2 linked regions of the Rhodobium gokarnense genome follow. The protein of the gene in region 2 binds, or shares a complex with, the protein of the main gene of each other region. Links are inferred from orthologs where the notes say so. Each region holds a gene or a part of one and is shown on either strand. Other genes may lie near its edges. The genes, in order: ccmB and ccmE.

Region 1 (15,415 bases), on a different replicon or contig from region 2:
ACCGGTGCGCTCGGCATCGCCGTGCAATCGAAGTTCCCCGGCGTTTCCACGCTCATCTGCCATGGCGCGGCGGGCGTCGGCGTTATTGCGACGCAGGCCTTTTCCAACCCGGACCACGGCACGCGCGGGCTGGAGCTGTTGCGCCTCGGCGTTTCACCCGCGACGGCGCTGCAGATCCTGCTGGATGGCGACGAAAACCGCGGCGAGCGCCAGCTCGCGATCCTGGCGCCGGAAGGCTCGGCGCGGTTTACCGGCGAGGAGGTGCGCGGTTGGGCGGGCTTTGCCGGGGCGCTTGAGGGCAATTCCTGCCTTGCCCATGGCAATGGCCTTGCCGGCCCCCACGTGCTGCAGGCAATGGTCGACGGCTTTGCCAAGACCGACGGTGACTTCGCCACGCGCCTGATCGCGGCCCTGTCGAGCGGCGAGGCGGCCGGGGGCGAATTGCGCGGCGTCCAATCCGCCGGCCTGCAGGTGTTCCAGGCGGGTGCCGGCTATGGCGGGCGGCAGGAAAAGCTGGTCGACATCTCCATCTATGACCACGCAGACCCGATCGGCGAGCTCTCCCGCTGCTACGGCCTCCACCGGCTCTCCTATTTCCCGAGCGCGGACGAAAACCTCGTTCCGATCGACGCAGAGACCGCCGCCTACCTCACAAGAATCCTCGTCGACGAAGGCTACCTTGAGGGCACGCCGCGGCCGGACTGGGACGCGGACAAGATCGCCGCCTTCGCCCGCTTCATGGGGACCGAGAACTACGACAACCGCATCCGCGACGACGCCCTCATCGACCTGGAAGTTCTGGCCGACATCCGCGCGCGGCGCAGCAACTAGGCAAGGATCCGCTCGACCGCCTCGGCCAGATCGGCGACGACCGCCGTCGGCTTCGGCACGACGGCATCCTCGTCGCCCGGCCGGTATTTGCCGGTCCGCACCAGCAGCGCTTCGCCGATGCCGGCGGAAAGCGCCCCGGCAACGTCGGATTCCGCATCGTCGCCGACCATGACGGCCTCGCCGCGGGTCGCGCCGAGGCTGTCCAGCACAGTGTCGAAGAAATCCGGCGACGGCTTGCCGAGCACGGTCGCCCCGCGCCGGGTGGCAAATTCGAGCGCGGTGACGAACGCCCCGGCGTCGAGGCTGAGCTTCCCGTCCGCGTCCTTGAAGGTGCGGTTGCGGGCAAGCGCCAAAAAATCCGCCCCGTCGACGAGCTTTCGGAACGCCGCGTTCAGCGCCTCGTAGGTAAAACCCATTCCCGCATCGCCGACGACGACGGCATCGCCGTTCGTCCCGCCGCAGCCCTGAAACTCCCCGACGAGGGCCTCGTGCACCAAGAGATGCGGCGCGAGCCCTCGCGCATTCAACCAGTCGCAGGCGACCTGCGCCGGCGTCGCCACCTCGTCGGCAGATATCTCAAGGCCCATCCCCTGCAGCCGGTCGATCAGCTTCGCCTTCGGCGTCCGCGTCGTATTGGTGAGAAACCGCAACCCGAGCCCGGCATCGCGCAGCCGCCCGACGGCGTCGATGGCGCCGGGGATCGCATCATCGCCGTCGTAAACGACACCGGAAAGGTCGAGCAGCACGCATCTGGCCATCCCGGAATGATGCCGCCGGCCGTATACAGGGTCAATGTCGGCGCATTTCGAACGGAGAGCCCCGCCGGGGCTAATCCCCCGAGCGCCTCAGTGCCGCCGCCGCCGCCACCGGCGCAAAGACCAGCGACAAGAGCGACAGGCCACACAGGAACAGGAACGGCGTCAGGAACGGCGTCGGCTCGGTGACGGCGGCCGTTGCGGCCGAGACGCCGAAGATCAGCACGGGAATCGTCAACGGCAGGACGAGGATGGCGAGAAGCACGCCGCCCCGCCTGAGCGAGACGGTGAGCGCAGCGCCGATGGCGCCGATCGCCGTCAGCGCCGGCGTTCCGACGAAGAGCGTCGCCATCACGGAGCCGATGGCGATGGGCTGCAAATTGACGAAGATGCCGAGGATCGGCGCGGCCAGCACCAAGGGCAGGCCCGTCGCCACCCAGTGGGCCATCGCCTTGACGAAGACCAGAACCTCGATCGGGTGCTCGCCGAGGAGCAAAAGGTCGAGCGTGCCGTCGTCGCGCTCCGACTGGAACAGCCGGTCGAGGGAGAGGAGCGTGGCGAGAAGCGCGCCGATCCACAGGATCGCCGGACCGATGCGCGAGAGCAGCTTCAGGTCCGGTCCGACCGCGAAGGGAAAGACGGAGACGACGGTCAGGAAAAAGAGGACGCCCATCAGTGCGCCGCCGCCGACGCGCACGGCGAGCCGGATCTCCCGGACGAACAGGGCGGAAAAGGCACCCGTCATGCGACCCGCGCCTCCCCGAGCTTCAAGGATTTGGTCTCCGCCAGCGGCAATGCCCCGTGGGTGACGGCGATGATGAGCCCGTCGGCAAGGAGGTGGGCGGCCATCAGCTCGCCGAGCCGCGCCTCGCTGGCGACATCGAGCGCCGCCGTCGGCTCGTCGAGCAGCCACACCGGCCGGTGCGAGACGACGAGGCGGGCAAGCGCCAGCCGCCGCCGCTGACCGGCGGAAAGGACCGCCGCCGGCAGGTGGTCGAGATGGCCGATGCCGACGCGGTCGAGGGCCTCGAGGACGGAGACCCCGCAGTCGCCGTAATAGCGGTGCCAGAACTCCAGGTTCTCGCGCACGGTGAGCTGGGTCTTCAACGCATTCTCATGGCCGAAATAGTGGCAGTGCGCGCCGAGCGAAAGTTCCGGGTCGCCGCCCGTCAGCTCCAGCGTGCCGCCGGCAAGTTCGATCAGGCCGGCGATGGTCCGAAGGAGGCTCGACTTGCCGGCGCCGTTCGGCCCGGTGACGACCAGCGCCTCGCCGGCCGCAACGTCGAAATCGACGCCGGCAAAGACCCGGCGCCCGCCCCGGTCGCAAACGAGGCCGCGCCCTTCGATCGCAAGATCGCCCATGGAGGATCCGTTCTGACTGCGTTTCGCCCCGTTCGGTAGCCTCCGGCTCGCCGGAAGTCCAGTCGCGAAGCGCCTCGGCGCTCCATTCGATGCCCCCGGGGATCCATTCCGGGTCTATGAAAAGACCCTTCGATCTCCGTAAATTGCGCAAACGCCTTTCGTTCATATGGAATCGCCCTAAAAAATTCGCTATAGGGCATGCGAACCGAGCCCAAGGCCCCGCATTCACCGAAAGCTGGCGGCGTGTCACCCTGGCTCCGGCCCGACACGCGCACTCCTTGCGCCGTCGCGATACGCCAGCCCGCCCCAAGACGAAGGAACCGCCAGCCGTGACATCTCAGTCGCTCGACAGCTTCAAGGCGCGCAAGACCCTCAAGGTCGGCAAGAAGTCCTACGAAATCTTCAGCCTCAAGGCGGCCGAAAAGAACGGCCTGGAAGGCGCCTCGCGGCTGCCCTTCTCGCTGAAGGTGCTGCTTGAGAACCTCCTGCGCTTCGAGGACGGCCGCACGGTCACCGCCGACGACATCAAGGCGATGGTCGGCTGGCTGAAGGACAAGCGCTCCGACCGCGAGATCGCGTTCCGCCCCGCGCGCGTGCTGATGCAGGACTTTACCGGCGTTCCGGCCGTCGTCGACCTCGCGGCCATGCGCGACGCCACGACCAAACTCGGCGGCGATCCGGAGAAGATCAACCCGCAGGTTCCGGTCGACCTCGTCATCGACCACTCGGTCATGGTCGACGCCTTCGGCACCAAGATGGCCTTTTCCCAGAACGTCGACCTTGAATACAAGCGCAACGGCGAGCGCTACGAGTTCCTGCGCTGGGGTCAGGAAGCGTTCGACAATTTCCGCGTCGTGCCGCCGGGGACCGGCATCTGCCACCAGGTGAACCTGGAATACCTCGCCCAGACGGTCTGGACCCGCAAGGACAAGGTCAAGACCAAGAAGGGCAAGGAGACCGTCGAGTTCGCCTATCCGGATACCCTCGTCGGCACCGACTCGCACACCACCATGGTCAACGGCCTCGCCGTCCTCGGCTGGGGCGTCGGCGGCATCGAGGCGGAGGCCGCCATGCTCGGCCAGCCGATCTCCATGCTTATCCCGGAGGTCATCGGCTTCAAGCTCACCGGCAAGCTCAACGAGGGCGTCACCGCCACCGACCTGGTGCTGACCGTCGTTGAAATGCTGCGCAAGAAGGGCGTCGTCGGCAAGTTCGTGGAGTTCTATGGCCCGGGCCTGTCCAACATGACGCTGGAAGACCGCGCCACGATCGCCAATATGGGCCCGGAATACGGCGCCACCTGCGGCTTCTTCCCGGTCGATGCCGAAGCGATCTCCTATCTGGAGGCCACCGGCCGCAAGTCGGCCCGCATCGAGCTCGTGGAGGAATACGCCAAGGAGCAGGGCCTCTTCCGCACCAACAAGACGCCGGATCCGGAGTTCACCGACACGCTGGAACTCGACATGGAGACCGTCGTGCCCTCGATCTCCGGCCCGAAGCGCCCGCAGGACCGCATCGCGCTGGACACCGCGCCGGAAGCCTTCGCGCTGGCCATGGAGAAGGAGTGGGACAAGCTCGCCGAACTCGACAAGCGCGTCGAGGTTGACGGCCGCGACCACGATCTCGGCAATGGCGACGTGGTGATCGCCGCCATCACCTCCTGCACCAACACCTCCAATCCGAGCGTCCTCATCGGCGCCGGGCTGCTCGCCCGCAACGCCCGCGAAAAGGGCCTGGAGGTGAAGCCCTGGGTCAAGACCTCGCTCGCGCCGGGCTCCAAGGTGGTCACCGACTACCTGGAAAAGGCCGGCCTGCAGAAGGACCTAGACAAGCTCGGCTTCAACCTCGTCGGCTATGGCTGCACCACTTGCATCGGCAACTCCGGCCCGCTGCCGACGGAAATCTCCGAGGCGATCTCCAAGAACGACCTCGTTGCGTGTTCCGTACTCTCCGGAAATCGCAACTTCGAGGGCCGCGTCAACCCGGACGTGCGCGCCAACTACCTCGCCTCGCCGCCGCTGGTCGTCGCCTATGCCATCGCCGGCTCCATGAAGATCAACCTGACCAAGGACCCGATCGGCTACACCAAGAAGGGCAAGCCGGTCTATCTGAAGGACATCTGGCCGACCACCAAGGAGATCACCGACCTCATTCGCAAGTCGATCTCCAAGAAGATGTTCAAGGACCGCTACGGCAACGTCTTTGAGGGCGACGAAAACTGGCAGGGCATCAAGGTCGAGGGCTCGCTCACCTATGACTGGCCGATGTCGTCCACCTACGTCCAGAACCCGCCCTATTTCGAGGGCATGAAGATGGAGCCAGAGCCGGTCACCGACATCGAGAACGCCCGGGTCATCGGCCTCTTCCTCGATTCCATCACCACCGACCACATCTCGCCCGCCGGCTCCATCATGGAGAAGTCGCCGGCCGGCAAGTACCTTTCGGAGCACCAGATCAGCCGCGCCGAATTCAACTCCTACGGCTCGCGGCGCGGCAACCACCAGGTGATGATGCGCGGCACCTTCGCCAACATCCGCATCAAGAACCAGATGGTTCCGGGCGTCGAAGGCGGCTACACCAAGCACCAGCCCTCCGGCGACGAGATGTCGATCTACGACGCGGCCATGCGCTACAAGGACGAGGGCGTGCCGCTTGTCGTCTTTGCCGGCAAGGAATACGGCACCGGCTCCTCGCGCGACTGGGCGGCCAAGGGCACGACGCTTCTCGGCATCCGTGCGGTCATTGCCGAATCCTTTGAACGCATCCACCGCTCCAACCTCGTCGGCATGGGCGTCCTGCCGCTGGTCTTCACCGGCGGGGATAGCTGGAAATCCCTGAAGCTCGACGGCACCGAGGCGGTCACCATCAAGGGACTCTCGGAGGGCCTGAAGCCGCGCATGACGCTGGAGGCGGAGATCTCCTATCCGGGCACCCGGAAGAAGAACAAGACCATCCAGCTCCTCTGCCGGATCGATACCGAGGACGAGCTGGAATACTACAAGAACGGCGGCATCCTGCACTACGTCCTGCGCAACCTCGCCGCCTGACGCAGCAGGGATCGCTTCGAGAAATCAAACCGCGCGGCGTTTATTTCGCCGCGCGGTTTTTTTGTTTTTCGTATAGTCGACGATGCCGCTGTTCGGCGACGCCTCACCCTCTCCCGTCATCCCGGGCGAGCGCAGCGAGACCCGGGACCCATTGCCCCTCTCAATACGGTAGCCCTATCGGCTGTCCGCACGGCGTCGACACTCGCCGGCGTGATCACGTTATCGCCAACGGCATACCGCGCCGTGAGGGGCAATAGGCCCCGGCTCAGAGGCCGGGGTGACGGGAGAGTATGTGGCAACGAAAGTGAAAAACCCGCAGCGCCTCGGGACGTTCGAAAGAACCGGCGATCCGTAACATCGTCATTGCGAACGAGCGAAGCGAGTGTGGCAATCCAGAGCCGCACACTCCGAGCCAGCCGCTCCTGGATCGCCACGGCGCCTGCGGCGCCTCGCGATGACGGCGTTGGATGGTCCGACGTAAGAGCGGAAGCTCCCCCGGCCAGCCCCTACTCCGCCGCCCGCCTCAGCCAAGACCGCCCGGCAACGGCGGCTTCCGAGCCGTCCTGGAGCGGCTGGTAAAAGAGGTCGATAGCGGGAACGTCGCCGCGCTCCAGCGCCGCGCGGGTCGGCTCGTTGCGGATCTCGAAGCTTTCGAACCCGCAGCGCAGCATGAAGGGGATCTGGTCGATGAGGATGTCACCGACAGCGCGCAGTTCGCCGGCAAAGCCGTGGCGGTCACGCAGGAGGCGCGCGCGGGAATAAGACTGGCCGAACTGGAATTTCGGAAACGACAGGGCGATCAGCGACAGACGCGACAGGTCGCCGACGGCGGCGACAGTTGCATCGAGATCGTCGTCCGTGTCGATCAGGAGGCCGAGCCGGCCATTGCGCGAAAGGAGCGCCTCGCGGTCCTCGGACAACCGCGCCACGGAGACGATGACGTCGCCCTCCGGCAGCGCACTGTCATCGGCCGCCACCGTCCAGGAATCCTCGACAAAGCCACCCTCGCGCCAGACGGCGGCGGTTTCATCAACCTTGTCGATCGTCGTCATCGTTCCGTCCTCAGCTCTTTTTCGTGCGGGTCAGCTTGCCGCCCGCAAAATGAATGCCGCATTCGGTCTTCTGGGAGCCGCGCCAGCGCCCGGCGCGCGGGTCTTCGCCCGGCAGCGTCGGCGAGGTGCAGGGCATGCAGCCGATGGAGAGGTACCCCATCGGCACCAGCGGATGCGCCGGCAGCTCGTGCTCCCTGGCGTAGTCCTCAAGCTCCGTCGTGCCCCAGGCGGCGAGCGGATTGACCTTGATGCGCCCGTCGGCGACTTCGAACAGCTTCAGTTCCGAACGCGTCGACGACTGGTAGCGCTTGCGCCCGGAAATCCAGGCCTTGTAGGGCCCGAGGGCCCGGTTCAGCGGCCGCGCCTTGCGAATAACGCAGCACCAGTCGGCGTCGGTGGAGAACAGCATTCCGTCGGGATCGACCCGCGCCAGTTCCTCCTCGTCCGGGTAGATCGTCTGAACGCCCGTCAGTCCGAATTTCGCAATGATCTCGTCGCGGTAGCGCAGCGTCTCGCCGAAATGCTTGCCGGTATCGATGAAGAGGATCGGCAGATCCGACTTGATGCCGGCGATCATGTGCAAAAGCACCGCCGATTCCGCACCGAAGCTGGTGACGCTGGAGGTATCGTCGGGGAACAGGTCGAAGATGGCGAACTCCAGGATCTCCTGGGGCGAGGCGCCGGCAAACCGGGCCTCCAGCGCCGCCAGGTCGACATCTTCCGGGCGGTAATTGCGACGCGGAGCGTCATTGTGCGCCATAAAGCACTCCCTTGAACGGCTCCGGCCCGAGCCGCCGATAGGTTTGAAGGAACGTCTCCCCGGCATCCCGCCGTTCGGCGAGATAGAAGTCGACGAGCCCTTCCACCGCATCGATCACCGCATCTTCGGAAAAGCCGCGCCCGGCCACCGCGCCGATGGAGGTTTCGTCGCCGGCCGAGCCGCCAAGGGTGATCTGGTAGAATTCCTGGCCCTTCTTCTCCACGCCGAGGATGCCGATATGGCCGACATGGTGGTGGCCGCAGGCATTGATGCAGCCGGATATCTTGATCTTCATGTCGCCGATCAGGCGCTGGCGCTCCGCATCGGCGAAGCGTTCGGCGATCCGCGTGGCGATCGGGATCGACCTTGTGTTGGCCAGCGAGCAGTAGTCAAGCCCCGGGCAGGCGATAATGTCCGAGATAAGCCCCGCATTGGCGCTGGCAAGGCCGGCCTCAAGGAGCGCGTCGTAGACGGCCTTCAGGTCGTCGAGCCCGACATGGGGCAGCACGAGATTCTGCTCGTGGGTGACGCGGATGTCGTCGTGGCCGTAGCGCTCGGCGAGATCGGCGACGGCCTCCATCTGCTCCGCGCTGGCATCGCCCGGGATTTCGCCGACGGCCTTCAGGGAGATCGTCGCGATGCCGTAGCCTTCGACCTTGTGGGCGACGACGTTCTGGGACACCCAGGCATCGAACCCGGCATCGGACGCCCGCTCCACGGCGAGGCGGGCTGCCGCGCCCGGCCGCGGGGCCAGACCTGTCGGGGCAAAGAAAGATGCGATTTGCGCAACATCCGCTTTCGGGAGCTTCAGCGCGCCGTCGCGGATGCGCCCCCACTCCGCCTCGATCTCGGCCTTGAGCTCCTCGGTGCCGGTCTCGTGGACGAGGATCTTGATCCGCGCCTTGTACTTGTTGTCCCGCCGGCCGTGGAGGTTATAGACGCGCAGGATCGCCTCCAGATAGGAGAGCAGGTCCTCTTCCGGCAGGAAGTCGCGCACCTTCTTGGCGATCATCGGCGTGCGGCCCTGGCCGCCGCCGACAAAGACCTCGAATCCGACTTCGCCGTCCGCGCCGCGCAGCGCCTTCAGGCCGATGTCATGCACCTTGATCGCCGCCCGGTCGACCGTGGCGCCGGTGATCGCGACCTTGAACTTGCGCGGCAGGAACGAGAACTCCGGATGCAGCGACGACCACTGGCGGATGATCTCCGCATAGGGGCGCGGGTCGACGAACTCGTCGGCCGCGGCGCCCGCGAACGGGTCGGCCGTGGTATTGCGGATGCAGTTGCCGGAGGTCTGGATGGCGTGCATCTCGACCCTGGCGAGGTCCTCCAGCAGGTCCGGGATCTCGATGAGCTTCGGCCAGTTGTACTGGATATTCTGGCGCGTGGTGAAATGGCCGTAGCCCTTGTCGTAGCGCCGCGCCACATGGGCAAGCATGCGCATCTGCGCGCCATTGAGGACGCCATAGGGGATGGCGACGCGCAGCATGTAGCCGTGGAGCTGCAGATAGACGCCGTTCATCAGCCGGAGCGGCTTGAACTGCTCTTCGGTCAGTTCGCCGGAGAGCCGGCGGTTCACCTGGTCGCGGAACTGCGCCACCCGCGCCTTGACGAAGGCGGCGTCGAAATCGTCGTAGACATACATCGATCCGCCCTCCCTCAGGCCGCAACGGCGGCGAGCGCCGCCTGCGGGCCGAGATCGCTGCGCACGGTCGGGCCCTTGGCCCGGATGCGCTCGCGCAGGCGTACCGGCACCATGGCGCCGGCCTCCACCGTCACGTCGATGGCGTAGGGCTCTACCACCACATCGCCCTGCCGGGAAACAGTCTCCAGCATCGCCACCGCCTCGTCGTCGCTCCGGAACACCGCCGCACGGCGGGCGTCGGTGACCCAGGCGCCGCGCGCGTCGAGCCAGACCGCTTCGCCGTCGTTCAGCCGATTGGCCGTAATGCTCTTCATCGTCCGCTCCCTTCGCAATGACAATGCGCAGCCGCCCGTCCGCTTGCGTGCCGGCTGTCGGAAGATTTTCGGCAGTGCACAACACGTCGGGCGTTTCCACGATGAAGAAAGAAGTATGTTCCAAAAACGGGGCGGTAAACGCCGGACGGTAAAAAAGAATTTCAATTCCGGCAACCGCGCCCGGTCGGAGAATACCATTTGTCGCAGCGCACAAGACGCAGCGCGCCCGTTCCGTCAATTCGCCGAAAGGGCGGATGGCTTGGCGAAACCTTGTTTCACCGGCGACAAGACAGGCCGAATAGCGAGCGCGGAAAAACGCTGCATTCCCGTCAACTCGAACCGCATGTCAGCACATGCAGATATGCGAAAATAACATATTTCGAAAAAAGTATCTTTGCCCGCAAAAGGGCGCGATCAGCCCTCGCCGTCCTCCGCCTCGATGGCGTGTCGGCTCATCAGCGGCATCTGGGAAAAGGCAAAGAGCACCGTGATCGGCAGGAAGCCGAAGGTCTTGAAGGCGACCCAGCTTTCTTCCGAAAAGTTCCGCCAGACGAATTCGTTGACGACGGCCATGACGACGAAGAAGAGGCCCCAGCGCAGGGTCAGGATGCGCCAGCCCTTGTCGTCAAGCTGGAACGCCCCGTCGAACAGCTTCTGCAGCAGCGGCTTGCCGAGCGCCAGCCCGCCGAGCAGCGCCGCGGCGAACAGGCAATAGACGATGGTCGGCTTGATCTTGATGAAGGTGTCGTCGTTGAAGATCACGGTCAGCACGACGAAGACGACGACGAGAACGCCGGAAACCAGCGGCATCGTGGGCACGTGCCGGTAGCGCGCATAGGAGATCGTCAGCGTGATCACCGTCAGGAGCGCCAGCACGACCCCGGCGACGACAATGGGCTTATAGACCTCGCCGCCGACCGTCACCGGATCGACCGTGAAATAGGTCGCGAAAAACGCCACCAGCGGCCCGAAATCGAGCAGGAACTTGAAGCCGGAGGACGGCGTCTTCTTCTCGGTGGCGGTCTCGGTCATGGGTGCTCCCGGTCGGTGTATCTAGAGCCCGGCAATCGCCCGGGCGAAATCGGCCGCGTTGAACGGCTCAAGGTCGTCGACGCTCTCGCCAACGCCGATGAAATGCACCGGCAGGCCGTGCTTGGCGGCGATGGCAACGAGGATGCCGCCGCGCGCCGTGCCGTCGAGCTTGGTCATGACGAGGCCGGTGACGCCCGCCGTCTGGCGGAAGATCTCCACCTGGTTGAGGGCGTTCTGGCCGGTGGTGGCGTCGAGCGTCAAAAGCACCGTGTGCGGCGCATCCGGCTCCTGCTTCTTGATGACGCGAACGACCTTTTCAAGCTCCGCCATCAGCTCGGCCTTGTTCTGCAGCCGGCCGGCGGTGTCGATGAGGAGGACGTCGGTGCCGGAGGCCTTCGCCTCGGTCAGCGCGTCGAAGGCAAGGCCGGCGGCGTCCGCCCCGGTCTCGCGCGCGATCACCGGCGATCCGGTCCGCTCGCCCCAGATCTTGAGCTGCTCGATGGCTGCGGCCCGGAAGGTGTCGCCGGCGGCCAGCATCACCGAGCGCCCCTCGTCGGAGAGTTTCTGGGCGAGCTTGCCGATGGTCGTCGTCTTGCCGGTGCCGTTGACGCCGACGACAAGGATGACGTGGGGTTTCTTCGCCGGATCGACGGAAAGCGGCTCGGCGACCGGCGCCAGCACCTTTTCCACCTCCTCGGCAAGGATGCCGCGCACCTCCTTGTCGCTGACCTCCTTGTCGTAGCGCCCGTCGGCCAGCCGCTCGGTGATGGTCATCGCCGTCTCGACCCCGAGGTCGCTCTGGATCAGGATGTCTTCCAGGTCCTGCAGCGTGTCCTCGTCGAGCTTGCGCTTCAAAAAGACGCCGGAAATTCCCTCGCTCAGCGCGGAGGACGAGCGGCCGAGCCCCTGGCGCAGACGCTGGACCCAGGAGACCTTTTCGACCGGCGGAGCCGGCAGCACCTCCTCCTCGACCGGCGGCACGATGACCGGCGGCGGGATTTCTTCGACGGCAGGAGGCGGCGCGATCTCCTCCGGCGGCAGAACCTCTTCTTCCGCGGGCGGGACCTCTTCGGCAAGCGGCGGCACCTCCGGCAGGCGCTCGACCTCGATCGGCTCGGGCGTCGGCGGCACGGGAGGTGGCGGCGGAGCCACCGGCTCGGGGATTTCCGGGATCGGCTTCGGCACCGGGGTCGGCATCGGTGCCGGCGGCTGTAGCGCCTCGCGCTGTTCCGCCGGCGGCAGGGCCTCCGGCTTGCCGCCGAACAGCCGCGCAAGGAAGCCGCCCTCGCGCCGGCGCGCCTCTTCGCGTGACATCCGCCTTTCGCGCTTTTCCGCGGCCTTGGCAGCGCGCTTCTTGATCTTGGCGATCAGCTTTTCGCGGCGCCGGGCGAGCTTTTCCTCGCGCTTCTTCTCGCGCGGCGTCAGCTCCACGCGCCGGTAGAGGGAGAGCGACGAACCCTTGCCCTTCTCTCCGTTGCCGGCCTCGCCATCAGAAGCCTTTTCCTCGCCGAGATGCGGCACGGTCGGCTGAAAGGTCTCCGGTTCGAGCGGCGCGGCATCCTTGCCGCCACCGAACAACCGCCTGAAAAAGCCAGGTTTTTCGTTCCCACCCATACTAAAATTCCTGTTGTTTTAAGACGTCAGGCCGCTTCGGCGACGAGATGCCGCCTGGTGTGGCCGACAATGCGCACGGGGACAATGTCGCCCGGCGCCGCGCCCTCAAGGGCCGTTTCGGTAAATTGTTCGGTCCGCCCCAGCCCGTCGCGCTCAATGAGCACCTGGCGACGCGAGCCGATCTCGCCGGCAAGGTGGCGCGCATAGGCCGCCGCCCCGGCGCCGCGCAGCCGCGCCGCCCGTTCCTTGGCGATCGCCCGCTCCACCTGGGGCATCTTCGCCGCCGGCGTTCCCGGCCGCGGCGAAAACGGAAAGACGTGCAGATAGGTGAGCCCGCAGGCGGCAACGAGATCGAGGGTGTTCTGGAACATCGCCTCGGTCTCGGTCGGGAAGCCGGCAATGAGGTCGGCGCCGAAGACGACGTCGGGCCGCCTCGCCCGGATCTCCTCGCAGAACCGGATCGCGTCGTCCCGCAGGTGCCGCCGCTTCATCCGCTTCAGGATCATGTCGTCGCCGGCCTGCAGCGACAGGTGCAGATGCGGCATCAGCCGCTCTTCCTCGGCGAGCGCGCGGACAAGCGAAGGGTCGGCCTCGATGGAATCGATGGACGAGAGCCGCAGCCGTGACAGCTCCGGCACCAGCGCGAGGATCTTCGCAACGAGGTCGCCGAGCGCCGGCGTTCCGGGAAGGTCGTGGCCGTAGCTCGTCAGGTCGACGCCGGTCAGCACCACCTCGCCATAGCCGTTCTCCACCAGCCGGCGGATTTCGGTAACGACCGCGCCCATGGGGACCGACCGCGACGGCCCGCGGCCATAGGGGATGATGCAGAAGGTGCAGCGGTGGTCGCAGCCGTTCTGGACCTGGACAAACGCGCGAGCCCTTCCCTCCAGACCATCGACCAGATGCGCCGCGGTCTCCTTCAGGCTCATAATGTCGTCGACGAGGATCTTCTGGTCCCGCTCGATGCCGAAATCGGCGAGCCCCTTCCAGGTCGCGGCATTAAGCTTGCCGGAATTGCCGAGGACCAGGTCGACCTCGTCCATCTCCGCAAAGAGCTCAGGCTCAGTCTGAGCCGCGCAGCCGGTAACGACGATGCGCGCGGTGGGGTTTTCCCGCCGCGCCCGCCGGATCGCCTGGCGCGCCTGGCGCACGGCCTCCGCCGTCACCGCGCAACTGTTGAAGACGATGGCGTTCTCAAGGCCCGCTTCCCCGGCCTCGCGGCGGATCACCTCGGACTCGTAGGTGTTCAGCCGGCAGCCGAAGGTAATGACGTCGACACTCATGGACGAGCCGCCTCGCCGGCGATGTCGACCCGCGACCAGTTGCCGGTCTCAAGCTCAACCGTGCCGGAAAATTCCAGCTCCACCGGCCCGGTCATCAGGATGTGGTCGTCGCCGTCGCGCCACGCGATATGGAGCGGCCCGCCGGGCAGGGTCACGGTGACGGCGCGGCCGCTGCGCTTGGTGCGGGCGGCGGAGACGGTCGCGGCGCAGGCCGCGGTGCCGCAGGCGCGGGTGAGGCCCGCCCCGCGCTCCCAGACCTTCAGGGTGATGGCATCGTCAGCGGTGACATGGGCGAGCGAGATATTGGCGCCTTCGGGGAAGATCGGATGGTGCTCCAGCATCGGCCCGAACCGGCCAAGGTCATAGGCCTCCACGTCGTCGACCCAAAAAATCGCGTGCGGATTGCCGACATTGACCACCGACGGCGAATGCAGCACCGGGGCGTCGATGGGCCCGATCTGCAGCTCGATGGCGCGGGTGTCGCGGAACTCCTCGGAAAGCGGGATCTCGTCCCAGCCGAAGCGCGGCACGCCCATGTCGACGCGGTAGCGCGCCGGACCCTCCCGCCAGGCATTGAGGATGCCCGGCGCGGTGTGCAGCGTCAGCGCATCCTTGCCCAAGTCCGACATCAGGATATGGGCGAGGCATCTCGTGCCGTTGCCGCAGGCGCCGGCCGGCGTGCCGTCGCAATTGTAGATATCGACAAAGGCGTCGGTGCCGGCAACCCGCGGCGGCAGGATCACCATCATCTGGTCGAACTTCGTCGCCGGATGGGCGTCAATCGCGCGCGCAAGATCGCCGCCGGCAGCGCCGCCGCCGCGCAGATCGAGAACGACGATCTCGTTGCCGAGCCCGTTCATCTTGTGAAAGGGTGCCGTTGTCACCGCAGATGTCCGAAACGCCTTTTTGCCGTAACGCTGTTATATGGCCGAAAGTCCGCAAGATTGCCAGAGGGCGAAAGGGCCGGCCGGATCGGCATTTGGTTGAGGTAAGCGCGGGCTAAACGGCCGACGGCAAGGGGAGCCACCATGCGCATCGTCTGGAAACTCGCCTATCTCGCCCTGAAGATCGCGTCTATTGCTGCGCTAATCCTGGTCGTGGCCGGCATCGGATCGCTGGTCGCCGTCACGATGCTCGACGCCTGCCCGACCCTCAACGAGGGCGCCATCAGGTGTACGAGCGGCACGGCGCAAGGCTTTGCCGAATTCGGCATGACGGTGCTGCTCTTAACCGTCTTCACCGGCATTCCGGGGCTACTGGCGGTCATCGGCCTCGGGTTCCTTGTCCGCGACCTGATGCGCTGGCGGCGACGGCAGATGTAGCTGCGGCCAAAGGCGGCTTTATGCCCGTTTTCGCCCGGTCTAGGCTGCGCCCATGATCGACCACACCCCCAAACGCGTCTTCATGCTCGGCGCCACCGGCACCATCGGCCGCGCCACCGCGCGCGCGCTCCTCGACCGCGGCCACGAGGTCTTCGTTTTCCTGCGCCCGCGCGGCGACCACCCGCTTCCCGCAGACCTCGACGGCGCGACCCTGCGCTACGGCGACGTCACCGATCCGGCCTCGCTGGCGCAGGACGGCATTTGCGGCGAGCACTTCGACGCGCTCGTCTCCTGCATGGCCTCGCGGACAGGCGCCCCGAAAGACGCCTGGGCCATCGACTACCAGGCCCACTCCGATGCCCTGAAGGCGGCAAAGGCCGCCGGCATCCAGCAGATGG
Region 2 (15,293 bases):
GTGCTCCCAGGTCCAGGCGTCCTTGGCCTGGTAGCGCTCGAAGGCCGCGACATGGGTGGCGAGCGGCCCGGCATTGCCGGACGGCCTGAGCCTCATGTCGACCTCGTAGAGGGTGCCCTCGGGCGTCGGCGCGGAGAGCGCCGCGATCAGCCGCTGGGTCAGCCTTGCGTAGTACTGGCTCGGTGCCAGCCCGCGCCGACCGTCGGATTCCTTGGCGTCCTCGTCAATGTCGTAGAGCAGCATCAGGTCGAGGTCGGAGGCCGCGGTCATCTCGCCGCCGCCGAGCTTGCCGAGCGCCAAGAGCGCGACCTTTGCGCCCGGGAAGGTGCCGTGGGCGCGCTCGATCTCCGCGGTCGCTTCCTCCAAGAGCGTGCGCACGAGCACGCCGGCAAGGGTGGCGAAGGCATCGCCGGCCTGGCTGGCGGAGAGGGTGCCGGTCAGCACCCGCACGCCGATCAGGAACATCTGCTCCTGGCCGATGATGCGGGCACGGTTGAGCTTTTCCTCGTAGTCGCGGGCCTCGGCGAGGAAGTCGGTGACCCGGCCGGCGATCTCCTCGCCGCTCGGCACGGTGCCGAAAAAGGCCGGATCGAGGACGGCGCCGAGCACCCGCGGCCGCCGCGCGATGGTCTGGCCGAGGCGCGGCGCGGCGCCGAGGATGACCGCGATGAGCCCGAGCATGTTCGGATTGGAATGCAGCATGGAAAAGAGCTGCACGCCGGTCGGCAGGCGCGAGACCATCTCGTCGAAGGCGCGGAACGCGGCATCGGCGTTTTCGGTTGCCGCCAGGGCTTCAAGCAGCGCCGGCGTCAGTTCGGTGAGGGCCTCGCGGGCGCGGGTGGAGCGCATCGCCGGATAGCGACCATAGTGCCAGGCGCGGATCGCGCGGATCACCTCGCGCGGCTGTTTGAAGCCGATGCCGGCAAGGGTCTCCACCGTGTTCGGGTCCTCGTCGTCGCCGGTGAAGACGAGATTGCCGAGGCTGCCGGAAAGCTGCTGCTCGGCCTCGAACAGCTCCGCATAGTGACCGCGCACGGTCTCCAGGTGATGGCGCAGGTCGGCGGCGAAGGCGTCGAGGTCGTCGTAGCCGGCAAGCCGGACGACGCGCATCAGGGCCCCCTCCTCCTCCGGCAGGAGCTGGGTCTGCTCGTCATTGACCATCTGGATGCGGTGCTCGATGCCGCGCAGGAACGCATAGGCGGCGGCGAGCTCGTCGCGGGTCGCCCCGTCGACCCAGCCGAGATGGACCAGCTCGTCGAGCATCTCCAGCGTGCGCTTGCCGCGCAGCGACATGTTGCGGCCGCCGGCGATGAGCTGCTGGGTCTGGACGAAGAACTCCACCTCGCGGATGCCGCCATGGCCGACCTTGACGTTGTGGCCGGCGACGCCGATGGCGGCGAAGCCTTTATGGGCGTGGATCTGGCGCTTGATCGACTGGATGTCGGCGATCGCCGCGTAGTCGAGATATTTGCGCCAGATGAACGGGGCGATCTCGGCGAGGAAACCGTCGCCCGCGACCTTGTCGCCGGCCGCGGCGCGGGCCTTGATGAGGGCGGCGCGCTCCCAGTTCTGGCCCATGGATTCGTAATAGGTGAGCGCGGCCGGAAGCGAGATGGCGACGGGGGTGGCGCCGGGATCGGGGCGGAGCCGAAGATCGACGCGGAAGACATAGCCGTCGGCCGTCCTCTCCTGCATGATCTTCACCAGCCTTTTCGTCAGCCGGACGAAGAAGGTGGCGGCGTCCGAGCGGTCCGTCAGGGGCGCGCGGTCGGCGGCGTAAAGGATGATCAGGTCGATGTCGCTGGAATAGTTGAGTTCGCGGGCGCCGTGCTTGCCCATGGCCAGCACCACATAGCCGCAACCAGCCTCCGGGTCGTCCTCGTTCAGCCCCTCGACCTTGCCCTGGCGGGCGTAGTCGCGAAACAGGAAGCGGACGGTCGCCTTGAGCGCCGCATCGGCGATGTCGCTGAGGGCGCGTGTGACCTCGACGACCGACCAGGCGCCGCCGAGATCGGCAAGGGCGATGGCGAGCGCGGCCTTCGCCTTGATTTTTCTGAGCCGCGTCATCAGCGAGGCCTCGTCCTCGGCGGGCGCAAGCGCCTCGTCGACGAGACCGGCGATGAATTCGGTCGGGTCCGCTTCGAGGATGACACCGAGGGACGCGGGATCCTTCAGGGCGATGTCGCGGAGATAGGGGGCGTTGGAAAAGACGCCGCCGAGGAAGATGGCCAGCGACGGATCCGATTTGACGAGACGGATGACGGTCTCGCCGTCCTCGGCAGCCTCAGCGCGGGCGAGAAGGTCGGCAACGAGGCCTTCCGCGATTTCCGCCTCGGCCGGCGGGACGCTCGCGGTGATGCGCCCGGCAAGGGGGCCCGTTGCCCCTTCGGTCCCTGTTGCGCCCGTTTCGGCCATGGCCGCGCCTCCCTGGCTTTTTTGAGGCCGCGACGCATGTCGGCCGCGGCCTATCTTGCCGGAAACCTCAATTTGGAGACGAGGCCCGGATCGTTGTCGGCGAAATCGAGGTCGCCGTTATGCATCCGCGCGACGGCCTGCACAAGGCTGAGGCCGAGGCCGGAGCCCGGCGCGTTGCGGCTGGCTTCCAGGCGCACGAAGCGCTGGCGGACCTTGTCGCGATCGGCCTCCGGAATGCCGGGGCCGCGGTCGGCGACGGTCGCGACCACCGCCGGGCCGTCGCGAGAAACCTTCAGCGAAATCTGGTTGCGGTCCTCGCCTTCGGCAGCGCCCTCGTCAGCCCCCTCTTCCGGCTTGCCGTATTTCAGCGCGTTGTCGATGAGGTTGGCGAGCGCCTGGGCGATCAGTTCGCGGTTGCCGTGGATCTTGGCCGGGCCGGCGATGTCGACCGAAAAGCGCATGCCGGCATCCTCGGCGACGGGCTCGTACATCTCGGCGACCTCGGCGGCGATCTCGGCGATGTCGATGTCGGACATGACGACGCCGGAGGAACTAGCCTCGACCCGGGCGATGGCGAGCAGCGCATCGAAGGTGCGGATGAGCTGGTCGGAATCCTCGATCACCTGTTCCAGCACATCGCGGGTATTGGCCGCGTCGATCGGTTCGCGCAGCGCCGTCTCGACCCGGTTCCGGAGCCGCGTCAGGGGCGTCTTCAGGTCGTGGGCGATGTTGTCGGAGACTTCCTTGAGGCCGATCATCAACTGCTCGATGCGGCCGAGCATGGCGTTGAGGTTTTCCGCCAGCCGGTCGAACTCGTCGCCGGTGCCGGTGATCTGCAGGCGGCCGGACAGGTCGCCGGACATGATCTGCTTGCTGGTCTCCGACACCGAATCGATGCGCTTCAGCACCCGGCGGTTGACGAAGAACCAGGACAGGAGGCCGAGCGCGATCATGACGACGATGGTGATCCGGAAGGCCTGGCGGATGACGTCGCGGAACTGCTCGCGCTCGCCGATGTCGCGGCCGACGAGGAGCCGGAAGCCGCTCGGCAGTTCCACCACCTTGACCAGCGCCAACTGGTCGCCGACCTCGTTTCCGGTGCCGTCGAAGCGGGCATAGCGCAACCGCTGGGGCCTTGCGTCGGGATCGGCGAGCACGGCGGCCGGAACGCTCGCCACGTTGCCGGCGATCGCATTGCCGCTGAAGTCGGTGACCAGGAACAGCGAGGCGCCGGGGCGGCGCGACAGGTGATCGACGAAGCGCACGACGCGGCCGATGCCGCCGCGGTCATATTGCCGGACCAGATCGCCGATCTCCTCGTCGATGGTCTCGTTGAGCTGGCGGCCCAAAACCTCTGACGTATTGTGCGCGATGTAGATGATGATGAACACGGCGAGCGCCGCGAACACCACCAGATAGATCGCCGACAGCTTGAACGCCGTGGTGCGGAAGAGTTTACCGAGCGCCGTCACGGATCACATATCCCGCGCCGCGCACGGTCTGGATCAGGGGCGTCTCGAAGCCCTTGTCGATCTTGCCGCGAAGGCGCGACATGTGCACATCGATCACGTTGGTCTGGGGGTCGAAATGGTACTCCCAGACGTTTTCCAGCAGCATCGTGCGGGTCACCACCTGGCCGGCGTTCTTCATCAGGTATTCCAGGAGCCGGAACTCGCGCGGCTGCAGGGTGATCTCCTGGCCGCCGCGGCGCACGGTGTGGGACAGCCGGTCGAGCTCCAGGTCGCCGACCTTGTAAAGCACCTCGGCGTGTTCCGGCTTCTGGCGCCGGTTTAGCGCCTCGACCCGGGCCAGCAGTTCGGAAAAGGCATAGGGCTTGGCGAGATAGTCGTCGCCGCCGGCGCGCAGGCCCGTGACCCGGTCGTCGACCTGGCCGAGGGCGGAGAGGATCAGCACCGGGGTGCGGTCGCCGGAGCGGCGCAGCTCCGCGACGATGGACAGGCCGTCGCGCTTCGGCAGCATGCGGTCGACGACGAGCACGTCGTAGCCGCCAGTCGCCGCCATCTGCCAGCCGGTGTCGCCGTCCAGCGCATGGTCGGCGACGTGGCCGGCCTCGTTGAGGGCCTTGCCGAGATAGACCGCCGCTTCGCGGTCGTCTTCGATCACCAGAATCCGCATGGGGCGCACTATACAGACAAACCGGACGGGGCAGAAAAGGGGAAAGGGACGCGCCCGTGACGCGTCCCCGGAAAAAGGCCGGGACGGCAGGCCGGATGGCGAGGCCTGCCGTCCCGTGACGCCGGTTCCGTGTGGGGGGATCGGGGATGAGGCACCACGGAACCGGACATCTTGCTGCGGCCGGAGGGGCTAGCCGCGGCTGAGCGGGATGGCGACGAAGCGTGCGGTGTCGCCGTTCTGGACCCGGAGCAGCGCCGCCTTGCGGCCGGAGCCCTTGACGTCGTCGATGGCACGGGCGACGTCGCGCGGGGATTCGACGGCGGTGCCGGCGACTTCCAGGATCACGTCACCGACCCTGAGGCCGCGGGCGGCGGCATCGCTCTCCGGATCGATGTCGGTGATGACGACGCCCTGATCGGCGGCGCCGGTCTCGGCGGCCGGGACGACGGCGATGCCGAGATCTTCCAGCGAGGTGCTCGAGGACTGCGTGTCGTCCCCGTTGCCGCTGTCGCGGTCGGCGCTGGCGACGCGGTCGTTCAGGCGACCGAGCTTGACGTCGATGGTCTGAGCCTTGCCGCCCCGAAGGACCTCGACCTTGACCGTGCTGTCCGGCTGGTAGGCGGCGACGACGCGGGCCAGTTCCTTGGAGTTGTCGATCTTCTCGCCGTCGACGGCGGTGACCACGTCACCGGTCTTCAGGCCGGCCTTTTCCGCCGGGCTGTTCGGCTGCACTTCGGCGACCAGGGCGCCCGTCGGCTCGTCGAGCGAAAGGCTCTCGGCGATGTCGTCGGTGACGGTCTGGATGTGGACGCCGAGCCAGCCGCGCACGACCTTGCCGTCGTCCTTGAGGTCGGCGACGATCTCCTTGGCGGTGGAGGCCGGGATGGCGAAGCCGATGCCGATCGAGCCGCCGGAGGGCGAGTAGATGGCGGTGTTGACGCCGACGACGTTGCCGTCGAGGTCGAAGGTCGGGCCGCCGGAGTTGCCGCGGTTGATCGGGGCGTCGATCTGCAGGAAGTCGTCATAGGGGCCGGCGCCGATGTCGCGGCCGCGGGCCGAGACGATGCCGGAGGTGACAGTGCCGCCGAGGCCGAACGGGTTGCCGACCGCCATCACCCAGTCGCCGACGCGCACGTCTTTGTCGGCGAAGGAGACGAACGGGAAGCCGCCATTGTCCTCGATCTTGACGAGGGCGAGGTCGGTCTTCTTGTCGGTGCCGATCACCTTGGCGGTGTAGGTCTTGCCGCCCTGAACGGTGACGGTCACTTCCTCGGCGTTGTCGACGACGTGGTTGTTGGTGACGATGTAGCCGTCGGAGGAGATCAGGAAGCCGGAGCCCTGGGCCATGGCATAGGGATGGCGGCCGCGGCGGTGGCGCCAGCGCTTGCCCTGGTCGTCGCCGCGGTTACCGAAGCGTTCCTCGCCGAAGCGGCGGAAGAAGCGCTCCAGCGGATGGCCGTCCGGGAAGTCGGGGAATTCCTGGAAGAACGAGACGTTCGGGGTGGCTTCGGTCTTGACGCTGATGGAGACGACGGCCGGGCTCACCTTCTCGGCGAGGTCGGCGAAGCTGAACGGCTTCATGGTCGTCTGGGCGCTTTCGGCGAGCGCCGGGGTGGACTGCACCAGGGCCGACTGGCCGATCATGCCGCCGGCAACGCCGAGGGCCAGGACGCTGGCCATCAGGGCGCGCTTGGAGGACGGGATGATGGCGGCGGTCCAGCCGGCGCGTCGGGGGGAATTATTCGTCATCGGTCGGTGTTCTCCTGTCGAACATTCTCAGTTCAAGCGTGAAGCGAAACTTTGGAGGACGGCGACGGGGCATCGCCGTACGACTGACAGGCAATATGGGGCGCGTCGCCTTACAGCGCCCTGTCGATTGGATTAAACTTTTGTAAGATTCCAAGGGGATACCGGCGCGGAACGGCGCGAATCCCGCCCCGACGCCGGGACTTCAGCGATCCTGCCGCCGTGCGGGCGCCGGGGTTTAGTCCGAGTCCACCAGCCGGGTGACGACGGCGGCGCCGGCATGCAGCGTCTTGTGCACCGGGCAGCGGTCGGCGATCTGGCGCATGCGCTCGCGGGTTTCCGCGTCGAGGTCGCCGTCGATGGAGATCATCCGCTCGAAGCGGTCGATCTTGCCGCCGCGGCCGCGCACCTCCTCGCTGCAGTCCTGGCAATCGGCGGCGTGCACCTTGCCGTGGGAGACCTCCACGGAGACGTGCTCGACCGGCAGCTTCTTGTGGTCGGCGTACATGCGCAGCGTCATCGTGGTGCAGGCGCCGAGGGCGACCGACAGATAGTCATAGGGCGACGGGCCGGTGTCATTGCCGCCATAGCCCTCAGGTTCGTCGGCGAGGAGACGGTGGCGGCCGGCCTGGACATAGGCCTGGAAGGTGCCCTCGCCCGTCTCGGAGACGCGGATGGCCTTGTCGTCGGCATCGCCGGCCGGGGGCTCGGCCCCGACATAGCGCCCGGCCCAGGCGGCGATGACCTTGGCGGCATAGGCGGCGTCCGAGGGATCGCTGATCAGGTGGTCGGCGGTGTCGAGGGAAATGAAGCTCTTGGGGTGCTTGGCGGCAACGAACAGCGCCGTTGCGTTCTCGATGTCGACGACCTCGTCGCGCGGCGCGTGCAGGATCAGCAGCGCCTTCTTCATCGCCTTGACGCAGTCATGGACGTTCTGGCCGCGGACGTCGGCGAGGAAGTCGTCGCGGATGCGGAACTCACGGCCGGCAAGGGTGACGGTCGCAGAGCCGGTGTTTTCGATCTCGTCCAGATGGGCGTGGAAGGAGCGGGTCACGTGCTCGGCGTCGGCCGGAGCGCCAATGGTGGCGACCGCCACCGCTTCGGGGATGCGCGGCGCGGCGGTGAGCACCGCAGCACCGCCCAGCGAATGGCCGATAAGCAGCTTCGGCGCCTCGAAATTGCGGCGCAGATACTCGGCGGCGGCGAGGATGTCGCCGACATTGGAGGAAAAGTCGGTGTTGGCGAATTCCCCCTCGGAGGAGCCGAGGCCGGTGAAGTCGAAGCGCAGCACCGCAAAGCCGTGGCGCGCCAGTTCGCCGGCGATGCGCCTGACGGCGGCGAGATCCTTGGAGCAGGTGAAGCAATGGGCAAGGAGCGCGGTGGCCCGGACCGTGCCGGCGGGAAGATCGAGGCGGGCCGAGAGCGGCTTGTCGAGACTGCCCTTGAACGAAATGCGCTGGACCTCGGCCGACATCGAACTCCCCCTTGGCGATTCCCGCATCGCAACAGGCGCCAACAATAGGGGATCGAAGGGGATTTGCCGAGCCGGATCGCGGCCGGATCAACCGCCCTTGCGGTCTTTCAGGACCTTTTCCAGTTCGGCCCGCTCCGCCGCGGTCAGCTCGACCGGACCGCCCGGCCCGGCGGCGGCGGAGCGCCGCTGGCGGCGCCAGGCAAAGAACACGGCGATGATGCCGAGCACCAGAACCGCCGGAGCGGTCAGCCAGAGGATCAGCGTGTGGCCGCCGAAGCGCGGCTTCAGGAGCACGAACTCGCCATAGCGGTTGACCAGGTAGTCGATCACCTCCTCGTTGCTGTCGCCGGCCGTGAGGCGGTCACGGACCAGCACGCGCAGATCCTTGGCGAGTTCGGCGTTGGAATCGTCGATCGACTGGTTCTGGCAGACGAGGCAGCGCAGGCCCTCTGAAATCTCCCGGGCGCGCGCTTCCAGCTTCGGATCCTTCAGCATCTCGTCCGGCTCGACGGCATGGACGGCGGCCGGCAGGCAAAGCCACGACAGCGCGAGGAAAAGGGCGGCGATCCGCTTCATCGTCTTTCGCTCCTTGGCCGCGGTCATTCCGCGGCCGCAACAGTGCGGCGGGCGCGGGTCGGCGCGCCGACCCTGAGGCGCCGGTCGCTGAGGGAGAGGAGCCCGCCAAAGGCCATGACCACGCAGCCGAGCCAGACCAGGAGCACCAGCGGCTTCCAGTAGAGGCGTACGGCAACGCCGCCGGCATTCATCTCATCGCCAATGGCGAGATAGAGCTGGGAGAAGCCGATGGAACGGATGGCGGCCTCGGAGGTCGGCATGCCGCGCGCGGTGTAGACCCGCTTGGAGGGCGTCATGACGCCGAGTTCCTTGCCGTCGCGGGTGATCCGGAAGCGGGCGGCGATCTCGCGGTAGTTCGGGCCGGCACGGCCCTGCGAGCCGAGGAACGTCGCCTCGTAGCCGCCGATCGTCGCCGTCTCGCCCTGCTTCATGACGCGGATGTTCTCAAGCTGCCAGGCGGAGGTGGTGACGATGCCGAGCACCGTGACGCCGACGCCGAAATGCGCAAAGGCGGTGCCCCAGGCAGAGCGCGGCAGGCCGACGGCGCGGCGCAGCGAGTTGCCGGCCGGCACACGGAACAGCTTGATGCGGCTGGCGATGTCGGCGATGGCGCCGATCATCATCCAGGCGGCGAGCGCGACGCCGAGAATGGCGAGCAGCGGTCCGCCGTCGACGGCCCAGGCGGTAATCAGCGCGGTGAGGATGACAAGGCCGAGGACCACGGCGAGGCGCTGGGACACGGCAAGGATATCGCCGCGCTTCCAGGCCAGGAACGGGCCGAACGGCATGACGATCAGCGCCGGCAGGATCAGCGGCCCGAAGGTCATGTTGAAGAACGGCGCGCCGACGGAGATCTTCTCGCCGGTGGTCGCCTCAAGGGCCAGCGGATAGAGCGTGCCGATGAGGACAGCGGCGCAGGCGGCCGTCAGGAACAGATTGTTGAAGACCAGCGCGCCCTCGCGGCTGATCGGCGCGAACAGGCCGCCGCGGCGCAGGCTCGGCGCGCGCCAGGCAAAGAGCGCGAAGGCGCCGCCGATGAAGGTCGCGAGAATGAGCAGGATGAAGACGCCGCGGGTCGGGTCGCTGGCAAATGAGTGCACCGAGGTCAGCACGCCGGAGCGGACCAGGAAGGTGCCGAGCAGCGACAGCGAGAAGGTGAGGATGGCCAGAAGGATTGTCCACACCTTCAGGGCGTCGCGCTTTTCCATGACGATGGCCGAATGGAGCAGCGCCGAGCCGGTCAGCCAGGGCATGAAGGAGGCGTTCTCGACCGGATCCCAGAACCACCATCCGCCCCAGCCGAGCTCGTAATAGGCCCAGTAGGAGCCCATGGCGATACCGAGGGTGAGGAAGATCCAGGCGATCAGCACCCAGGGCCGGACCCAGCGCGCCCAGGCCGCGTCGATGCGCCCCTCGATGAGCGCCGCGGCGGCAAAGGCAAAGGCGATCGAAAAGCCGACATAGCCGAGATAGAGCAGCGGCGGATGCACGGCGAGGCCGATGTCCTGGAGGATCGGGTTGAGGTCCTGGCCCTCCATGGGCGCCGGAAAGATGCGCGCGAACGGGTTGGAGGTCGTCAGGATGAACAGCAGGAAGGCGGCGGCGACCCAGCCCTGGACGGCCAGCACATTGGCCTTCAGCGTCGCCGGCATGTTGTGGCCGAAGGCGGCGACCAGCGCCCCGAAGAAGGCAAGGATCAGCGCCCACAGCAGCATGGAGCCTTCGTGATTGCCCCAGACGCTGGTGAACTTGTAGATGAGCGGCTGGGTCGAATGGGAGTTCGCCCACACGAGTTCCAGCGAGAAATCGGACTGCACGAAGGCCTGGGTCAGGGCGGCGAAGGCGAGACCGACGAACAGGAACTGGGCGGCCGCGGCGGGGGATGCCACCGCCATCAGGCGCGCGTCGCCGCGCTGCGATCCCCAGATCGGCAGCACCGACTGGATCAGCGACAGGGCAAAGGCGAGTACCAGGGCGTAGTGGCCGAGTTCTGCGATCATCGTCTCGTTGTCCCCTTGGTGGTTCTGCCTTGCGCGCCGGTGCTGGTGTTTCCCAGCGCCGTCAGTTGGTTTCGGTGCCCTGCCAGACGCCCTGCTTCTTCAGCGAATCGGCGACTTCCTTGGGCATGTAGTTCTCGTCGTGCTTGGCCAGCACCGTGTCGGCGTCAAAGGTCCCGCCGACCGCCAGCATGCCCTCCACGACGACGCCCTGCCCCTCGCGGAAGAGGTCCGGCAGGATGCCGGTGAAGGTCACCGGCACGTCGTTGGCGGTGTCGGTGACGGTGAAGGTCACCGTGGTGCCCTCGCCGCGGACCACCGAGCCTTCCTTGACGAGGCCGCCGAGGCGGATGCGCTGCTGCGGCGGCACCGGATGCTCGGCGATGTCGGTCGGGCTCTGGAAGAACACGATCTGGTCGGTCAGGGCGAAAAGGATGAGGCCGACCGCGCAGGCGACCACGACACCGGCAATTCCGATCAAACTCAAGCGACGCTGTTTGCGTGTCATCGCGACACCTGTCTCCCTTAGCTCAGGTCAGGATCTAAAGCGGTATCCCCAGCCCCCCGGCTGCCTGTTCGATGCGGGCCCTGGCCGCGGCGTCGCCGCCATGGGCGGCGATGGCCTTTGCCGCCGCCTGCCTGGCCTCGTCTTTCTTGTCGAGCACCATGTAGGCGCGCATGAGGCGGATCCAGTCGTCGGCCGACCCGCCGTCGGTCTCGAGCCGCTCGGCAAGGCGCGACACCATGTCGTTGATCATCGCCTGGCGGTCTTCGGTGTTCATCTGTTGCGCCGCGGCGACGTCCTCGGCGGAGGGACCCGGTGCGGCCGGCGCGGTCGCCTCGCCGCCGGCGGGCGCCTGGGGCGCCGGCTGCTGCGGTGCTGTGACCTCGGGTGCGGCGGCGACGTCGGGCATCTTGACCGGAAGCCCCGCCCCCTTTTGCGCCTTTTCAAGCTCGGAGCGGGCGAAGCGGACCCAGGGCTCGCGCGGGTCCGTGGTCTTCAGGAACGCTTCCCAGGCGGCGGCGGCTTCCTTGAAGCTGCCCTCCTGGTTGAGCGCGACGGCGAGGAAGAACCGCGGCTCGACGGCATTGGCCTCGTGCTCCAGGGCGCGCCGGAACGCGGCCTTGGCGTCCTCCACGACCTTGCCGCCCTCGCGGGCGACGATGGATTCGCCAAGGCCGATCTGTAGCTGGGCATTGGAACCCAGAAGCTCGATCGCCTTGCCGAAGGCGGTCGCCGCATCGCTCGGCCGGTTGACGCGCAGATAGACCGGCGCAACCAGCGACCAGGCGGTGCCGTCGCTCGGATTGTCCTTCAGATAGGCCTCAGCCCCTTCCAACAGGCGTGCGACGTCGCCGCCATGGGGAGAGGTCGCCGGCGCGCGGGCCGACAGCGGCTGGTCGGGAATGCCCGGCGAGCCGACGGCGAGATAGAGCGCGACGCTGACGATGGGCACCAGCACGATGGCCGCGGCCGCGGCCGCCCAGGGCATCCGCGAGCGCTGCGACGGCTGCGCCTTTGCTTCGGCTTCGGAGGCACGCAGCAGGCGCCGGGCGATCTCGGCGCGCGTCGCCTCGGCTTCGGCGGAATCGATGAGGCCGCTGTCGAGGTCCCGCGACACCTCGTCGAGCTGGTCCTTGTAGACCGCGACGTCGTGGGCGGCGGCGGGCGCCGGCTTTTTGCCCGATTGCAGGAGCAGCGGCACGATCACGGCGACCACCGCGACTACCGTCATGACTGCAATCAGTGTCCAGAGAACCATCACTTGCAACCTGTTCGCATTCCATTGCGCTGTTATGACATAACGCGCATTCGGCGCAGGGCCGTCGTGACAAGGTGTCACGGCGAGGCGCCCGTTTGAGCCGGCCGGCGAGGCGATGCCTATCCCGGCTGGCGCATATGAGCAAGCGCCGCCTCTATCAGATTTTTGTCATGGGGAAAATGCGCCAGCGCAATGTTGCCGGGCAAGCGGTATCAGGTGCCCGTTGCGCGCTTGTCGAGATTGGCGACGGCGTTGTTTCGGGTCCGCTGCAGGCCGTAGGCATAGTCCTCGTCGAAGACGATGCGGGAGAAGTCGATGGCCGCGTCGAGTTTCTTGATCGGCAGGTCGCAGGTGCCGGCATCGCCGGCGCGGATGCGCTCAAGCAGCCCATAGGACAGGGTCTCCACCGACTGGCGAACGTTGCGCCAGGTCCGCGACTGCAGGTCGTTGAGGGCAAGGCTGTCGACCGCGCGACGGGCGGCGGTGAGGATGTGCAGGGCACGCGTGGCGTCGGCGACCATATGGACGTCGAGCACGCCGCTGGCATCGTCGGATACCCTGAGGATGCGCCGGACGAGGGCGATCGCCGGCTCGATCTCGATGCCGACCCGGTCCGACATCTTGCGCCGGGAAGCGGCAAGCGTCGCGCTCCACTCGCCGTATTCCTCGATCTGGATGTCGACGTCGAGGGCCCGCACGACCTCGTGGTAGCGGTCGATCATCCCGGTCAGGGTCTCGATGTCCTTGCCGCCCTGCTGGGCTTCGGTGAAGCCCATGACCAGACGCCCGACCTCCGACAGGAGCACGTCGATGAAGGCGCGGTAGGGCGCAACGTCGATCTTTTTCACCGAATCGGCCTTTGCCAGCCCCTTGGTGACGGTGACCAGGAAGACCGCGGACGGCAGCCGATCGAGCAATGCGGCGGCGACGAAGGCCGGGTCCTTGGGAAACGAGCCGAGGAAGGCCTTCAGGATCTTCAGCGCGTAGCCGTCCGGGGCGAAGTCCGCGGTCGTGAAACGGGCCGGCAGCTTCTTGAAGAAGGAGGCGAATTCGCGTTCGTGGGAGAGCACGGCGATGAGGTCTTCCAGATCCTCCATCTGGTCGCCGCCGCCCAGTTGGGCCGCCAGCCGCTGCTTGCCGCGCGGCACCTGCTGGATGTCCTTGAGGTGGGAGCGCATGACGCGCAGGGTCTCGGCGCGGATCTGGGCGGTCTGCTCCTCGATCTGGTCGTCGTCGATGTCGCCGGTGCCCTCGCCCTTCAGCACGGCGACCAGGGGATCGGGGGCGACGTCGCGCGAGATCCAGCCCCAGATGCGCTCCAGGGAGGAGCGAGCGATACGGCCGCGCTGGCGCTTCTGCAACTCACCGTCGTAGAGGAACGGCTCCACCGGGCGGAAGAAGGCGCGCATGATCATGTCGGCGCGCTCGGCTTCCGTGGCGCGTTCGCGCACCACGGACCGGGCGACGGAAAGGAACAGTTTTCGCTGTGCGTCGGAAAGGCCGTTGCCGCCGGCCGTCTCCAGCTTGGCGAGGAACATCTTGCGCGCCTGCGGCGACAGGCTCAGCAGGTATGTCTTCACCTTTTCTTCGATCAGCGCTTGATTGGCCATGGAGTGCCGCCCCGGCCCCTTCGTCTCTTCCGACATGCTCGATTGTCTAAAAAGACGGGAAACCCCTTAAGATTTTGCTTATCGCCGAAGGAAATCAGGCGCGAAAACGGGACGCAGTCGGGCCCGGCTGCGGGATCGAATGGCGAATGGGAAAGCGGTCAGGAGACCGAGCGCCAAGTCTCGTTCGGCTGGCGGCAGGCGGTGCCGCGGAACACCTTGGGAGCGTCGTCGACGAAGATCGTGTGGGTATAGTCGCGGCAGCGGGAGTTGTTGATGGTGTAGGTCGGTCCGGGGATGACCTCGCCCCTGTTGCCGGAGGACGGGTTCTTCCAGGCCACCGGCGAGCCGGAGCGGTTGTACTCCAGCGCACGGAACTGCGCCTCGTAGATCGCCTGGCGGTCCTCGTCGTCGAGCTCGGGACTGATTTCCTGGCCGATCAGCGCTTCGATGGCGGCCCCGGCCTTACTTTTGGGAACCGGCTCGCCGCTGCCGTAACGGCTCTTCAGCGAGACATCGCCGTCGGAGCTGCTCGACAGGCCGAGCGTATCGCACCCGCCGACCAGGCCGGCGAGGGTGGCGCCCACAATGAGTGCTCCGATCCGCATCGTCGTCAATCCACAGTCTCGTCGCCGGAGACATCCCTTCCGGAGACGGGTCGGCAGGCCCCGCCGCCGCACGATTTCACGACCAATGGTAGCACGTTACCGACAGTGAAGCGCATGCCACGAAATGATGGCCGAATTGCGCCTAGACAGGCTAGATGGGGCCGCCCGACGCCAATGTCAAAGCGCCGGCAGCGAAAGTGTGGCGCGAAGGCCGCCGGCCGGCGCCGCGTCGAGGCGGATCTCGCCGCCGTAGAGGCGCGCCAGTTCGGTGACGATGGACAGGCCGAGGCCGGAACCGGGAACGGTCTCGTCGAGCCTGCGGCCGCGCTTGATCGCCTCCTCGCGTTCCGACGGCGTCAGCCCCGGCCCGTCGTCGTCGACATGGATCAGCATCATGTCGCGGTCGACCCCCGGCCGGCGCGCGGCCGCCGCGATCGTCACCGTCACCTCCGACGCCGCCCATTTGCAGGCATTGTCGACGAGGTTGCCGAGCATCTCCTCGAAATCCTGCTGCTCGCCGCGGAATGCCGGCGGCTTGCCCGCGTCGATCCTCAGCGTGACGGTCTTTTCCTCATGGATGCGACGCATGGCGCGCACCAGGCGCTCGGTGACCGGGCCGACATCGGTGACGGCGCCGATGACCCGGCGCTGGGCGGCGATGCGGGCGCGCTCCAGGTGGCGGGTGATCTGCACGCCCATCTGCTCGGCCTGTTCGCGGACCTTGCGGGCAAAGGGCGTGTCCTCCCTGCGCGCCTCGTTGACGACGACGCTGAGCGGCGTCTTCAGGGCATGGGCGAGGTTGCCGACATGGGTGCGGGCGCGCTCCACGACCTCGCGGTTGGAATCGATGAGGGCGTTGAGCTCTTCGGCCAGCGGCTCGATCTCGGCGGGGAAGTCGCCGTGCAGGCGGTCGGCGGCGCCGGTCCGGATGGCATAGAGCGCGTTGCTCATGCGCTGCAGGGGCCTGAGGC

What was found.
Region 1: the proteins of ccmE (region 2) and ccmB are in contact, whole or in part, in a solved structure (PDB 8CE8), measured with the Escherichia coli proteins. The link is inferred for Rhodobium gokarnense from one-to-one orthologs.

The regions. Positions count from the first base shown.
Region 1 is NZ_JAOQNS010000003.1:37,895-53,309, forward strand. Bases 496-3,414 are described here. They hold ccmB (heme exporter protein CcmB), read right to left. Parts: upstream 2,332-3,414; coding sequence 1,660-2,331; downstream 496-1,659. Other genes in these bases: M2319_RS05360 (DUF1028 domain-containing protein), read left to right, coding at 496-831; M2319_RS05365 (TIGR01458 family HAD-type hydrolase), read right to left, coding at 828-1,589; ccmA (heme ABC exporter ATP-binding protein CcmA), read right to left, coding at 2,328-2,948; acnA (aconitate hydratase AcnA), read left to right, coding at 3,278-3,414. In the rest of the region: more of M2319_RS05360, read left to right, coding at 1-495; more of acnA, read left to right, coding at 3,415-5,995; M2319_RS05385 (DUF934 domain-containing protein), read right to left, coding at 6,502-7,047; M2319_RS05390 (phosphoadenylyl-sulfate reductase), read right to left, coding at 7,058-7,807; M2319_RS05395 (nitrite/sulfite reductase), read right to left, coding at 7,794-9,452; M2319_RS05400 (DUF2849 domain-containing protein), read right to left, coding at 9,467-9,766; M2319_RS05405 (hypothetical protein), read left to right, coding at 9,756-10,139; M2319_RS05410 (septation protein A), read right to left, coding at 10,181-10,798; signal recognition particle-docking protein FtsY, read right to left, coding at 10,820-12,412; tRNA (N(6)-L-threonylcarbamoyladenosine(37)-C(2))-methylthiotransferase MtaB, read right to left, coding at 12,439-13,695; dapF (diaminopimelate epimerase), read right to left, coding at 13,692-14,555; M2319_RS05430 (hypothetical protein), read left to right, coding at 14,724-15,017; M2319_RS05435 (NAD(P)H-binding protein), read left to right, coding at 15,100-15,415. UniProt on the Escherichia coli protein: Required for the export of heme to the periplasm for the biogenesis of c-type cytochromes.
Region 2 is NZ_JAOQNS010000005.1:279,995-295,287, forward strand. The notes cover bases 9,131-11,927. They hold ccmE (cytochrome c maturation protein CcmE), read right to left. Parts: upstream 10,853-11,927; coding sequence 10,409-10,852; downstream 9,131-10,408. Other genes in these bases: M2319_RS11010 (heme lyase CcmF/NrfE family subunit), read right to left, coding at 9,131-10,347; ccmI (c-type cytochrome biogenesis protein CcmI), read right to left, coding at 10,887-11,927. Outside these bases: M2319_RS10980 (bifunctional [glutamine synthetase] adenylyltransferase/[glutamine synthetase]-adenylyl-L-tyrosine phosphorylase), read right to left, coding at 1-2,415; M2319_RS10985 (sensor histidine kinase), read right to left, coding at 2,466-3,887; M2319_RS10990 (response regulator transcription factor), read right to left, coding at 3,871-4,551; M2319_RS10995 (Do family serine endopeptidase), read right to left, coding at 4,741-6,300; M2319_RS11000 (bifunctional alpha/beta hydrolase/OsmC family protein), read right to left, coding at 6,536-7,771; M2319_RS11005 (cytochrome c-type biogenesis protein), read right to left, coding at 7,859-8,347; more of M2319_RS11010, read right to left, coding at 8,371-9,130; more of ccmI, read right to left, coding at 11,928-12,107; M2319_RS11025 (hypothetical protein), read right to left, coding at 12,320-13,753; M2319_RS11030 (RT0821/Lpp0805 family surface protein), read right to left, coding at 13,876-14,322; M2319_RS11035 (ATP-binding protein), read right to left, coding at 14,500-15,293. UniProt on the Escherichia coli protein: Heme chaperone required for the biogenesis of c-type cytochromes. Transiently binds heme delivered by CcmC and transfers the heme to apo-cytochromes in a process facilitated by CcmF and CcmH.